One region of the Pseudoalteromonas luteoviolacea genome, then DNA from elsewhere that is predicted to be linked to it. Evidence: predicted binding sites of a transcription regulator. Region 1 holds the regulator's gene; each other region holds the start of a gene.
What was found. Region 1 encodes LexA, which represses DNA repair genes until DNA is damaged. Its sites were predicted from a motif close to TACTGTATNNNNATACAGTA; they were not measured.
Positions count from the first base shown of each region.

Region 2: the regulator LexA is predicted to act here: its motif matches at 3,190-3,209, upstream of S4054249_RS15780 (YebG family protein).
Region 3: the regulator LexA is predicted to act here: its motif matches at 2,763-2,782, upstream of ruvC (crossover junction endodeoxyribonuclease RuvC).

Region 1 is NZ_CP015411.1:4,546,389-4,551,308, forward strand. Features, by position in the region: gene S4054249_RS19485 (efflux RND transporter periplasmic adaptor subunit) at 1-867, opposite strand, end outside; gene S4054249_RS19490 (DUF3313 family protein) at 884-1,582, opposite strand; gene lexA (transcriptional repressor LexA) at 1,914-2,525, opposite strand; gene S4054249_RS26660 (hypothetical protein) at 3,025-3,186, opposite strand; gene S4054249_RS19500 (IS110 family transposase) at 3,936-4,920, opposite strand, start outside.
Region 2 is NZ_CP015411.1:3,713,581-3,718,500, reverse strand. Features, by position in the region: gene S4054249_RS15795 (ATP-binding SpoIIE family protein phosphatase) at 1-573, shown strand, start outside; gene S4054249_RS15790 (GAF domain-containing protein) at 727-1,386, shown strand; gene S4054249_RS15785 (amino acid aminotransferase) at 1,565-2,758, shown strand; gene S4054249_RS15780 (YebG family protein) at 2,858-3,172, opposite strand; gene S4054249_RS15775 (ComEA family DNA-binding protein) at 3,386-3,697, shown strand; gene S4054249_RS15770 (hypothetical protein) at 3,717-4,019, opposite strand; gene dsbB (disulfide bond formation protein DsbB) at 4,033-4,539, opposite strand.
Region 3 is NZ_CP015411.1:3,491,422-3,496,341, reverse strand. Features, by position in the region: gene S4054249_RS14730 (DUF72 domain-containing protein) at 1-733, opposite strand, end outside; gene aspS (aspartate--tRNA ligase) at 929-2,710, shown strand; gene ruvC (crossover junction endodeoxyribonuclease RuvC) at 2,822-3,343, shown strand; gene ruvA (Holliday junction branch migration protein RuvA) at 3,346-3,963, shown strand; gene ruvB (Holliday junction branch migration DNA helicase RuvB) at 3,966-4,920, shown strand, end outside.

The DNA.
Region 1 (4,920 bases):
TTTAAGCACCGTTTTTATTGGTAGATATAGGCCACTTTTATTCACATCAGCACCCTTAGCAAGCACCTTTGCTGTCATACCTGGCAAGATATTATACCCCTCGGGACGCGTCATGCTGAGAGTGACTTCATAAGCTTTAGTTACCTCATCAGCCTGTGTGCTCACTTCGACAAAATCTAATGGAAATGTTTTATCAGGGATCCCTGAAAACTCGGCGATAATGTGCTTCGGCGCATCTTTTGAGACTTTAATCATTAAGCTCTCAGGTACATTGACCTTAAGAGTGACATGCTTGATATCTTGTAATGTCGCAACAACTTGCTTAGCTTGCACCTCTTCAAAACGCTCTATATACGTGCGTGCAACAACCCCTGAAAATGATGCTTTTAAGCTGGTGTAGGATAAGTTATTTTTTGCATTCGCCAATTTACTTTTTGCACTCGTAAAGTGAGACTGTAGTTGGTCATAGTCAGATTGCGAGATCGTACCAGATTTAATAAGTTGCTTAGCACGACTAAAATCAGCCTGCGCTTTATTATAATTAGCCTGCGCTTCATCTAAAGAAAGTTTGTATTCTGTTGCATCTAACTTAGCAATAACATCACCAAGCTGAATTTCTTGCCCCTGCTTTACCAGCAACTCTATAACTTCACCTGGCACTTTAAATGATAGGTCCGCCGAAGACGCAGCATCAACTACCGCAGGGAACTCCACCAAAGGGCCATCAACTTGTGAAGAAAGTAATAATGTCCGCACTGGACGAAGCTGCTCTGATTGTTCTTGCTCTGACTTTTGCTCTGAACAACCAATTAACGCCAAGCAAAATATTGCCATAACACCTAGCTGCTTGCCTTTTATTATCTTCATAAAAGCTCCTTTAGATTTACTGAACATTACGATGTTTAGTCATCGCAGTAACAAAATTATTTATCCATACGTCAAGCACAGCCTTAACCGTTTCAACGTTCTCAGTACCATCGGCCTTTAGTACAGCATCTAATTCTTTGTGTGCTGTCATCATCACAACTGGATTTTGACTACTTCCCAAATAAAATGCGGACTCAAGAGAAACATGGGTTAGAGCCTCTGTTTGCTCTGTTGCGGCTAAGTAGGCAGTTTTACCCGCGTTATACACTAGCCGGATAGGCACAAAATCTCTTACCTGTAATGAAATGGGTTCAAATTGTACGTCTGTGAAAGCACCTTCAATTGTCAGCACAGTGTCATCTGCACTTGCAGGTTTTGTGGTCACCACTTGATAGTAAGGACTCAATTTATCTTGCATTTGAGACTGCATGTAATGACTTAACTTAGCAACATGCCGGGGGTTAATATTTAAAAACTCGGATTCAGAAGCGTTAATCCACACTTCAAACTGAGGTATATAAAGCACCTTAATTTTACTTAAAGCTTCACGGTTAAAAGTGCTATCTACAAATAAGTTAGTGTCTTCATAATCATCAGAGGGAAGTAATACATCATAGTTAGGTAAAAAACCTGAACGTGTATTATTTGAACTTGATGCACAAGCGGACACAATACAAACCAAAGCCGCAATTAATGCTACTTTAAACCAAGTCATAGGCTGCTCCATATTCTATTCATTTCCAGTGTTTTTATCACAATCACAAGAAAGCCTTTGATCTCTTTTGAAATCAAATGTAACTCATGAATACAAATTAATGTTGTTCTTTAAATTAAGACGACTAGCTCAGACTGCGAATCATGGATTTAGTGCAAAATAATTTTTTATTTTTGCTTAACAAGCACGTAGCCACAAAGCCAATGTTATATTTATGTAACGTAAGTGTATGATATGGAAGTATAGCTTAAAAGGGTTCTAAAGATTAAAAAAGACAGCATTGGATAGTGAAGCTGGAGCTTGAAACCCCAGCTTAGAAAAATAGGCTGCTTTAAAGGTTACCGCGGATCACACCTACAGCAAGGCCTTCAATATTAAAAACTTCTTGCTCTAAATCGACCTCAATAGGTGAAAAGTCTTCATTTTCTGCATGTAAGAAAACTTTTCTACCAACTTTTTCAAAACGTTTCACCGTCACATCTTCTTCAACACGTGCAACAACAACCTGTCCATTATTAGCAACTTGCGTGCGATGTACCGCGAGTAAATCACCATCCATTATGCCAATATTTTTCATACTCATGCCATTTACACGAAGTAAGTAATCAGCTGATGGTTGAAACATACTAGGATCAACTTTGCAATGATTCTCAATATGCTCTTGGGCTAAAATAGGCTCACCAGCTGCAACACGACCAACTAATGGCAAACCCAGCTGCTCTGGCTCATCAGCTTCAACTAAGCGAATACCTCGACTTGCGCCAGGTACCATTTCTATCACACCTTTCTTGGCAAGTGCTTTTAAGTGTTCTTCAGCCGCATTTGCACTACGAAAACCCAAAGATTCCGCAATTTCTGCTCGAGTCGGCGGCATGCCTGTGTCTTTAATAAAAACTTTGATAAGTTCGAATACTTGTTCTTGTCGTTTAGTTAAAGGTCGCATATAACTGGTTTTCCATACAGTGCATTTACTGTGAGTATATACAGTTAAAATTAAATCGCAATCCTTAACGCCGAATACTTGAGCTAAATGAGAGATTGCTGAAGATATGGTTAATTGCTTAGCCAAGCAACATTATGAAAGGGATTAGTCAAGTCACTCTTACTGCACACCGCTTCAAGCTTACTCTTAAAGATAAAAAACACAGTACAGCGACCAAAAACGATACTAAAAATTTATAGAATATATAACTCTCCTTTTATAAAACCAAATTATCAGTATATTTATGCCAATAATAGATTAAGGTTTTATAATTGCTCTGCATTTAATATCACTTCAAACTAGAGCCTTATATAGCATATCAATAAAACACATCATAGTAAGTGTAGTTTAGGACAGGTGGGGGAAGACACTATTAGGAGAATTAACTACTACGTGGAAGATAATGTTTCAACCTAATTTTCTAGATGAGCTACTTTATATAGCTCATCTACTCAATATTTTAACAAGCACTTGTAGTATAAGTACCTGGACATGTTCTTGTACCTGTACATTCCCATGTTTTAAAAAAGCCACCGGCAATCTGCGGAGTCATCTGTGCTGGTACATTTGCCTTATCATGACTGATTACTTTGATATTTTTTTTCTTTAGTTTTAATAACATTTTTATTTTCTCCTTGTTGATTACAGTTAAACTAGCAGCATTTAATATTACTTTCAATTAAATTTAAGAAAATAAATAAATTTAAATAATTGCTATAAAAACAATATAAACGAGAGATTAAACCCCTCTAAAAACAAAAATAAAACCATTAAAAACAATGGTTAACTTAAAAAAAATAACTATAAATTTAAACATTTGATAGCAAATTTAGACATGAAGTAGAGTACAAAGTGCAATTAACAGAAATTTTATGCAAGTAAAATCAAAAGTTAATGACAGCACGCGAAGCGCACCACTCTTTTTCGCGCAAGGAGAAGTGACCCATTTTAACAAGAGATAATCAATCCCCCCCCCTACAAGCGCAGCAACCGAATCAAAAAAGTAAAGCCTGGATCCTGAAACCAGTTCAGGACGACATGGTGAAAAAGGTTAATGACAACGAACGCAGTGAGTACATTTCTTTTACGCAAGGTGAAGGGAGCCGTTTTAACCAAACACTGCACTCAACCTATCCGTCACCCTGAACTCGTATATGGACTCCACTTGTTTGACAACATGTTTTTTAAAATTAAAGATGCTTGCGTATATACGGTTTCTTTTGAGAGCGCTACTCTCTAACCTTTGATTTATTCGCACCTTCTGTCCTAAACGCTTCGTTAGTGTATTCTCACTTCAAGTTCAGACAGGTTTTCAGAAGGTTGGTCTTACCTTTTAATTACATTGTTGTCGAACTCTTTTTAAAATGTTTTTTAAATCATTGCGGGTTGGTAATTCGTACCTTGTTTCAGCATTGCCCAAGCAGTTCTGATATTTTTATTCACCAGCGCAATACAAGCTCGCTTTACACCTGAACGAGCAACTAACTTTAACAGCCATTGCTGCTTCAATGTCTTGGGCTTTTCCGGCAGATTAGAAATGTATGACAATGCCCCCAAAAATAAACAGGACTTTAGCTGTTTATCTCCAGCACATTTATCAATCCCCAGCATCACAGTTTTACCGCCACTGCTAAATTGTTTTGGGGTGACGCCTAAATATACTGAAGCACATCGTCCATTTTTAAAATGCTTCGTTTGACTCAAACTGGCGATTAGCCCCGCTGCGCCTAAAACACCTACACCTTCAAGCGCAATAACACGTTGGCATTGCTCATTTTGAGAAACAAGCAGCTCTAGGTTTTTAGTGACATCATTTAGGGATTGCTCTATGTGCTGGTACTGAGCTTTTAAGACACTAAGTAATGGCAATAATACCTCTGGTAAATCATTACGCTCAGTTAAAACCCTTTTCAATGCTTTCTTGGAGCGAGGAATAGTGATGCCATATTCATAAAATAGGGCCCTAATATGATTACCGAGTTGTGTCAGCTGTTTATCTAAAAATTTACGACTCACAGTGAGCGTTTGGAGAATTTGCTGTTCTATATTTTTTACTGGAGAAAAGGACATATTTGGTTGTATAGCAGCAATCGCAATCCCGATAGCATCATTGGCATCTGTTTTTTGTTTGCTTATATAAGGCTTAACATGTTTCGGAGACATCCCTCTCACTTCATGACCATAGGATTGCGCAACCCGTCCCCAATAATGAAAGCTGCCACATCCCTCCATTGCCACAATGCTAGGGGAAGAGTTAGCGAGTATTTGGCGAACTTTAGATGGAGACTGTGCTTTATTAAAAACAATTTCGCCATGTTTAGAGACTTTTGCGACTTGGATAATATTTTTTGCCAGA
Region 2 (4,920 bases), 830 kb from region 1:
GCGCAGCATGCGGAGCAACAAGATGATTTGAGCATTGCAATTATCAATTGTTTGCCGGCGGAGTTAGAGCATTCAGGTGAAACGCATTATTCATCACTTCCTTTTGAGGTTGCTGTCTCCTTGGATGCTGAGCAAATGAAAGTGACGGATCCTGTTTTGGAGGTGGTGAATGTGCTTAGCAATGTTGAAGGGGTGGATGCACACCGCTCGAACATCTTTTTGCTACTGTCAGAGGCATATAATAACTCTTTGGATCACGGGGTTTTGGGGATCAGTTCAGAGTTAAAAAATCAAGAAGATGGATTTTTAGAGTACTACACACAGCGTGCGGAAGCATTGTCTAAACTCAATGAAGCTTCCATTGAGATTGCAGCTTTTTATAGTCCTGAAAAGCGCTCAATCACCTTTGATATCAAAGATTCAGGCAGAGGCTTTTCTCAGCCGGAGTTGCCAAGTGATAGTACATTATCCAATGAGCATGGGCGTGGTGTGCAGCTGTTGTCAGAAATTGCTGATAGTGTTAGCTATAATCGAGTTGGCAATGAAGTTAAATTGGTTTATTCACTAGATTAAGCACCTACCTATAATTGCTTCTTAATATTGAAATTATTTTACGATATCCCCTTTCTTTTAACACCCAACTGTAAAAAACATGCTTGTTTCTATAGTCAAAGGAGCATTTGCGTGTTAAATTGCGTTTAGATATATAGATGTTTGGATGGCTAAATGGTTTCTGCATACTTAGATAAAACACAAACTTCCCTTGAGCATACACTTGTTCAATCACAGCTTGATGCATTAGATGAATATTTAGCATCTCATTATGCTCAAACGGTATGGTCTTATAAAATACCAGAACTCGGTGAAGGGGGGAGTTGTAGCTTATTTGGTCATTTACAAGAAGTGCCATTTGAATTGGAAACAATCATAGAGCGCACACAAGAGAATGATGTTTTATTGTCTAAACTTCAAACAATCGTCGAGTTTGTTACTAAAAAAACAGGCGTGGAATGGTTTGGTATTTATCAGTCAAGACAAGTTGACGGTGAAAAACAATTACTTAAGCTCGCGTACAATGGAGCACCTAGTCGTCCATTATTTCCTATCAATGAGCAGTTTGCGGCAACATCAAATAATATCCAGACGGTACTTTCTGAAAAATCTCGTATTATCAATAATATTCCTGAATATATTGCGCAGGGTGGTGAATATTATACGTGCGATCCAAAAGTGCAAGCTGAAGTCTGCATACCTTTATTAAATGACAAGCTTGATTGTATTGGGATCATTGATGCAGAAGCGTTTAGTAAAGAGTTTTTTACTGCTGACAATTTATCTGTACTCGTCGCAGCTTGCATGAAAATAACGCATTACCTTCCCGAGTAACAAGGCTCGTGTTCTTGTTAAATTGTGTTAGTATTATGGCAACTATAACCCCCACAATTGCTACGTAATATCGAGTTAAATACTTAGATAAATTGGAGGCGAGTTTGCAAAAAATGTAAGTGACTTTTCGCCCCCTTGTACTTTAGTGCGTATCAATTTTAATAGGAATAAAATAAACATGTTTTCAGAACTAAAACCATTACCAACCGATCCTATTTTGGGCCTAATGGCAGCTTATAAACAAGACGATAACCCTAACAAAATTGATTTAGGTGTTGGTGTATATAAAGATGAGCAGGGTGCTACGCCAGTTTTAAAAGCAGTTAAAAAAGCAGAAGCATTTCGTTTAGAAAATGAAACAACAAAATCATATATCGGGTTAGCAGGTAATTTAGATTTTTGTGCAAAGATGGAGCAGTTACTATTAAGCGATAGCCACACAACACTACTTGCCAATCGTGTTCGTACGGCTCAAACACCAGGTGGTACTGGTTCGCTGCGTGTTGCTGCTGAATTTATCAAGCGTTGTAATAAAGATGCAACGGTTTGGGTAACGACTCCAACATGGGCAAATCATATTAGTTTGTTTGAAGCAGCTGGTTTAACGGTGAAAGAGTACCCGTACTACGATTATGAAAATAAAGGCCTGCTTTTTGACGAAATGATTGACACATTAAAGCAAGTACCAAAGGGCGATGTTGTTTTAGTACATGCATGTTGTCACAACCCAAGTGGTATGGACTTAAATGCTGAGCAATGGCAAATTTTTGCAGATCTTGCTAAAGAAGTGGGTTTCACTCCACTAGTAGACATTGCATATCAAGGTTTTGGTACAAGCTTAGATGAAGACGCAAATGGACTTCGTCTATTAGCACAGACTGTAGAAGAGATGATTATCTGTTCTTCATGCTCTAAAAACTTTGGTCTTTACCGTGAGCGAATCGGTGCATGTTCGATCATTTCAAAAGATGCAGCGAATGCGGATGTTGCAAACTCAGTATTGTTAAGCGTTGTTCGTAGCATTTATTCAATGCCACCTGCACATGGTGCTGATATTGTAAATACGATTCTATCGAGTGATGAATTAACGCAGCAGTGGCATCATGAGCTTGCTGAGATGCGTGATCGTATTAATGGTCTTCGTAGCCTTGTTAAAGATAGCCTTGAGCAAAGAAATACAGGCCATGACTTCTCTTTCATTGAGCGTCAGCATGGTATGTTCTCTTTCTTAGGTATTAATAAAGCGCAAATCGATCGCCTTCGTGAAGAGTATTCAATTTATATTGTGGGCTCTAGCCGTGTAAATGTTGCGGGCATTAGTCACAGCAATATTGATTATTTTGCAGATGCAGTCGCAGCGGTATTAAAATAATACTCAGTTGATTTAACGCAGACTAAAACGCCGAGCTATATTGGTAGCTCGGCGTTTTTGCGTTTTTGGATCGAATAAGCAAGTAAAGAGATTAAAGTGTTATGCTTGCTTAATAGCCGTTACTTTGTCGTCACTGTCTTCCTCAGCTTTTTTAGCTGATTTTTTTGGCTCTTTTTCTGCTGATGGTTTAGTGCCTTTAAGCACAGAGATAAAGTCGTCTTTATATTTTGCCATTTCGAGTGCTAAAGACTCTACTTGTTGTTCACTAAGCGGAACATCTACCTTATCCAGCATCCCTTCAAGCGCCTCTGCCACATCCAGCATTTTATCGTAGGCATCTGCCTCTTTTTTGCTAGTAAATGTCATTCGCTCTACTCCATTTCTTTCAACCACATACTTTACTATAACAGCCATAATCACCCTCCATAAAACACTGTTTTTTTATACAGTAAACTGTATTTGATATTATTGCAACTCATAGGTGTTCAATTAGACGATCCATATGAAAAAAATACAATGAAAATATTAGTAAGCATTTTACAACAGTAAGAGAGAAATCCTATGGTTAGATAGCTTATTAAGAGTTATGAGCTTTTTTAAATTAACAAGATTTTAAGGATAAATTGAATGTTAAAGTACGGATTGAATATTGGTATTTTTTTGGCTTTTATAATATTTTTTAATGTCGCACAGGCACAGGCACAGGCACAGGCACAGGAGGTAGATCAATTTGTTCAACCGGTGTTACAGATCAATGTAAATACGGCCGAGGTTGAAGATTTAATGCAGTTACCGGGGATTGGCAAAGCAAAGGCACTGGCGATCGTTCGCTCTAGAGAATCAGAAGGGTTGTTTTTTGATATTCAAGAGCTAGGAAGAGTAAAAGGCATAGGGAAGGGGTTGATTAACAAAATTCAAGCCCATGTGGTTTTAGAGTAAGCGTAAGGTGGTGCAGAGCCTATTTTTGGCTCTGCTTAAATTGTGATAATGCCTGATCTAAATTTTTAAGAGCAAATTGTACCTCAATAGGTGCTGTGAGTAATGGGTATGCAAGACCTGCAACAAGCAATACTGGTAGGAGTGACCAGCCTTCGAAGTAAGCCAGCGCCATAAACAAAGGTGTTAATAAAGCCAGTTTACATATCGCCAATATGACCTTACTTTTAGCAGAGAGCAGCGAAAGTGATATTGCCTTTACTTGCTGTTTTTCACGCAGTGATAATGAAGAAAGTTCAGGTATTTGGCTGAGTCTAAAAATCATATTTCTCTCAATGTTACTTCTTAAAAATAATGAATGGGGCAAATAGCAAAAAGCTGATTGCGTAAATAGCAAAGACCACTTCCATCCAGCCTGGCATAGATAACCCTGCAAAAGACCAATCTATACTTGAGCAGCTGCCGGTTACAGCAAAAAATGATGGGATCCATTCATGTAAGGGCACAGGAAAATTAGGCTCAAAAGCGCATGTAAACGCGAAAGGGTCTGTGGTCGTTTGCATGTCTAAGTGTTCACGTGCAAGTAGCCATCCCAATATGGCGGATATTCCCCAGCCAGCGGTCGCTATCAATCGAACAACGTAATTTTTATTACCACAAAGACCAATTAAGGCTGCGATCAAAACCCCCAACATTGCTGTACGTTGATAGATACACATCACGCAGGGCTCTAACCCCATGACATACTGAAAGTATAGTGCAACGATTTCGAAAGTAAGTGCACTTAAAAACAATAAGCCCCAAGCTGTGGTGGTACGAGAAAAACTCGCGAGTCTATCAAACATGTATGTCTCCTTTTTTGCCCGCTATTATGGCTATCTAGTGTGAATGCTTCAAGCAATTTACTTGCTAATATCAGTCATGCTGAGGCAATCTAATTGTTGGTTTGTACCTAAGCATTTTTTGAAAGTGATATTACAATCCCTTCATTAGTCATTATTCTCCAATTTAAGTTCCCTATTTATATGGCGTTTCATTTCACCAGTTTGATTGGGTAATGAAGACAATGTGAGGGGGATTTTTATATGATGAGCTAAAAGCGGGTTGTCTTTATTTGATTGGTTTTTTAGCTTTAACTCTAATAACTATCCCTTCAATGTACACTTGCGCTTGTTACTTTATATCCATCTGGTACAATCAGTAGATTAACGAGTTGCAGTATCATG
Region 3 (4,920 bases), 1.1 Mb from region 1:
CAGCAGTGTGAAAAAATACAATAGGCTCTTTACCCTCAGAGAGCCAAGTATGGATTTTTTTGAGCCATGGCTGATAAAAAGGGCGATTATTTTCAAGTACAGAGCAGCCAACAAAGCGTAACATTGGGCGCGTGCTCGTCGCAATCACGTTGACGGGTACACGCGGTTTTTTACGCTGCGCGTCTTCAATAGCAGGTGTGCTGGGTGCTTCATTAAATAAAGGGCGTGTATCCATCATTATGCGGTTAATGCCCTTACTCATCAAAAATTGATTTAAGCGTTTTTCATTATCGTCTTTACGAAAAAACGCTAAGTTGCGTACCTCTATACCAAGACATAGCTCACTGGGTATTTGGGTAACAAAGTTTTGTATTCTTGAGAGGTGTTCAGGTCCGCAGCTAGCTGGTAATTGCAGCATGATCATGCCGATATTCTCGAATAGCGGCGCAAAAAGAGTTAACCATGTTTCTAGTTCTTTTTGGCAGTCTTGTAGGGCTAATTCATGAGATATCTGCCTAGGGAGTTTAAAAGTAAACCTAAAATCATCGGAGATGGCATTTTTCCATTGCAAAATAGTGTCAGGTTTTGGGTTGGCATAAAATGTTGTGTTGCCCTCAACGCTATTAAACATGCTGGCATATTCCCTAAGCATATTTGCATTGCTACAGTGCTGGCTAAAAAATCGTCCCTTCCAGTGAGATGAGCTCCATTGTGGGCAACCTAAATACAACATAGTTCTCTTCATTTGTGTTTTTTTCTAGTTTAACAAATTGAGAGTACCTAAAAAAATCAACTTTGCGAAGATTCCTTGCTTTATAAGGATGACAAAGCCCCCCAGTTTTATATAATTGGCGATTATTTTTGTTAATTACGATAGCTATAGGCTGGATAGTACTTTTTCATGCAAGCCTAAGCAAATAGGAACGATATGCGCTCTATATACTGCGGAAATTTAAATAAGGACCACGTAGGTCAAGAAGTCGAATTATGTGGTTGGATCAATAAGCGCCGTGACTTAGGTGGATTAATTTTCGTCGACTTAAGAGACCGTGAAGGCTTGGTTCAAGTTGTATTTGATCCAGAAGTTGAAGGCTTGATGGACGTTGCAAATACGCTACGTCAAGAGTTTTGTGTGAAAGTGACAGGTAGTGTGCGTGCTAGACCTGATAGCCAAGTTAACAAAGACATGGCAACGGGTGAAGTTGAAATCTTAGGCACAGGCCTTGAGATCATTAACCGCTCTGAACCTTTGCCGTTAGACTTTAATCAGCAAAACTCAGAAGAGCGTCGTCTAAAGTATCGTTATTTAGACCTTCGCCGTTTAGAGATGAGCGATCGTATTAAGCTACGTGCAAAAGCATCAAGCTTCGTGCGTCGTTTCCTAGATAACAATGATTTTTTAGACATTGAGACGCCAGTACTGACTAAAGCCACTCCTGAGGGTGCCCGTGACTATTTAGTGCCAAGCCGTGTTCATAAAGGCAGCTTCTACGCACTGCCTCAATCACCACAGCTGTTCAAGCAGTTGTTAATGATGTCTGGATTCGACCGTTATTATCAAATCGTAAAATGTTTTCGTGATGAAGATTTACGTGCAGACAGACAGCCAGAGTTCACTCAAATCGATTTAGAAACATCATTCATGAGCTCAGATCAGGTGCGTGAAGTAACCGAACGTATGATCCGTGAAATGTGGCAAGAGCTATTGAACGTTGATCTGGGTGAGTTCCCAACCATGCCATATGCTGAAGCGATGCGTCGTTTTGGTTCAGACAAGCCTGACTTACGTAACCCATTAGAGCTGATTGACGTTGCTGATATTGTTAAAGATGTCGAGTTCAAAGTACTAGCAGGTCCTGCTAACGATGAAAAAGGTCGTGTTGCAGTATTAACAGTACCAGGTGGTGCTGAGTTATCTCGTAAGCAAATCGACGAGTATACTAAGTTTGTTGGTATTTACGGCGCGAAAGGTCTTGCTTGGATGAAGGTTAATGACCGTGAAGCAGGTATGGAAGGTGTGCAATCACCTATCGCTAAATTCCTAAACGAAGATGTGATCAGTGCACTACTAGAGCGTACTAACGCGCAAACAGGTGACATCATTCTATTTGGTGCAGACAAGCGCAACGTGGTAAATGAAGCGATGGGTGCACTGCGTCTGAAAGTAGGTTTGGACAGAGAGATCACTGATCTGAATAAGTGGGCGCCGCTTTGGGTTGTTGACTTCCCAATGTTTGAAGAAGATGACGAAGGTAACTTGCACGCGGTACACCACCCGTTCACAGCACCGAAGGACATCAGCGCACAAGAGCTAGAAGCAAATCCAGCTGTGGCGATTTCTGATGCGTACGATATGGTTCTTAACGGCTATGAAGTCGGTGGCGGTTCTGTTCGTATCCATAATAATGAAATGCAGCAGGCAGCTTTCAGAATCTTAGGTATTGAAGAGCAAGAACAGCAAGATAAGTTTGGCTTCTTACTTGACGCTTTGAAGTACGGTACACCACCACATGCTGGTTTAGCGTTTGGTCTTGATCGTCTGGTCATGCTTCTATGTGGTACAGATAACATTCGTGACGTGATTGCATTCCCTAAAACAACTCAGGCGTCTTGTTTGATGACGAATGCCCCAAGTATTGCAAACCCTGATGCACTGACTGAGCTTGCAATTGCAGTACAAGCACAGCAAGAACAAAGTGAAGAGCAGTAATTACTGACTGACTTTGAAAAGGCGGCTTTAATAGCCGCCTTTTTTGTTTAACAACTGGTAATCCATACAGTATTTTGGCATGATGTTGAAAAAAGCAAAGAGGGCAATGCCTTGGCAGTTATTTTGGGCATAGACCCCGGTTCGAGATTTACAGGTTATGGCGTTATTGAGCACCAAGGTGCAAAATTTAAATACTTAGGTAGCGGCTGTATCAAAGTTGGGGAGCATGATTTTCCGACTCGATTAAAAATGATCTTTCAAGGTATTAGTCAGTTGATAGAGCAGTTTTCTCCAGACAGCTTTGCGATAGAGCAAGTATTTATGGCACATAACCCAGACTCAGCGCTGAAGCTTGGACAAGCTAGAGGTGCCGCTATTGTTGCTGCAACCATGCAAGACGTGGTTGTACACGAATATTCGGCAAGGCAGATCAAACAGGCTGTAGTGGGCACCGGTGGAGCAAATAAGTCTCAGGTGCAAGAAATGGTAAAACGCATTTTAAAATTACCGGGCACTCCACAAGCAGATGCGGCCGACGCATTGGCAATTGCAATTTGTCATGCACACTCTGAACAAAACTTAATTCGCTTAGCAGGTAATGCTAAAAAGACAGTTCGTGGAAGGTTAAGATAATTATGATAGGTAAACTCAGCGGTACTTTATTAGAAAAGCAGCCGCCAGAAATTCTCATTGATGTAAATGGGGTCGGCTATGAAGTACAAATGCCGATGACTTGTTTCTACGAGCTGCCAAGTACTGGCCAGCCAGCAGCTATTTTCACACACTTTGTTGTCCGTGAAGACGCCCAGCTGTTATTTGGTTTTAATAATAAAACAGAGCGTGCTTTATTTAGAGAGCTTATTAAAGCAAATGGCGTGGGACCTAAATTGGCTTTAGCAATTCTGTCTGGGATGTCTGCTGAGCAATTTGTGCAATGTGTTAATCATGGGGATGCATCTACGTTAGTTAAAATTCCAGGTGTAGGCAAAAAAACCGCAGAGCGTCTAGTCTTAGAAATGAAAGACAAGTTAAAAGACTTTGGTCATGATTTGTTTACGCCATTTAGTGATAATGCAGTTATCCCACCGCAGGACGATCCTACCGTGGGTAATTTACCCGCTGATGATGCTATTGCGGCGCTGGTGGCACTGGGCTATAAAGCTGCTCAGGCACAAAAAGCAGTTAAAGCTGTTAAAGGCGATGGTTTAGATACTGAAACCATTATCAAAGAAGCGCTTAGGTCTATGATGTAATTATGATAGAAGCTGACAGACTAATCGAACCCGAAGTTCAGGGCAATGAAGAGCAAATAGATAGAGCTATTCGACCAAAGCTATTGAGTGATTACACAGGGCAACCTCATGTGAAGCAGCAAATGGAGATCTTCATTGAAGCTGCGCGAACACGTGAAGAGGCGCTGGATCATTTGTTGATTTTTGGCCCGCCCGGATTAGGTAAAACAACCCTTGCAAATATCGTTGCCAACGAGCTCGGTGTGAATATTAAAACAACATCAGGCCCTGTGCTCGAAAAAGCGGGTGATTTGGCTGCGATGTTGACCAACCTTGAAGAAGGTGATGTGTTATTCATTGATGAGATACACCGCCTTAGCCCGCAAGTGGAAGAGATTTTATATCCCGCGATGGAAGATTATCAGTTAGATATCATGATCGGAGAAGGGCCAGCAGCACGTTCTATCAAATTGGATTTACCGCCATTTACATTGGTCGGTGCAACCACCAGAGCAGGATCGTTGACTTCACCGCTCAGAGATCGTTTTGGTATTGTACAAAGGCTTGAGTTTTACTCAGTTGATGACTTGTCACAAATTGTCAGCCGCTCAGCACATTTCTTAAATTTGGAAACAACCGAAGAAGGCGCTCGCGAAGTTGCCAAAAGAGCACGTGGTACCCCAAGGATCGCAAATCGCTTGTTACGTCGTGTCCGTGACTTTGCTGATGTTAAAGGAGATGGCAGTGTTGATAAAACCATTGCCAATCAAGCATTAGATATGGTTGATGTTGATAAATGTGGTTTTGACTATATGGACAGAAAGTATTTGCTGGCCATTATAGAGAAGTTTACTGGCGGACCTGTGGGCCTCGATAACCTCGCTGCGGCAATTGGTGAGGAAAAAGAGACGATAGAGGATGTAATAGAGCCTTATCTTATTCAACAAGGCTTTATACAACGTACGCCAAGAGGGCGGA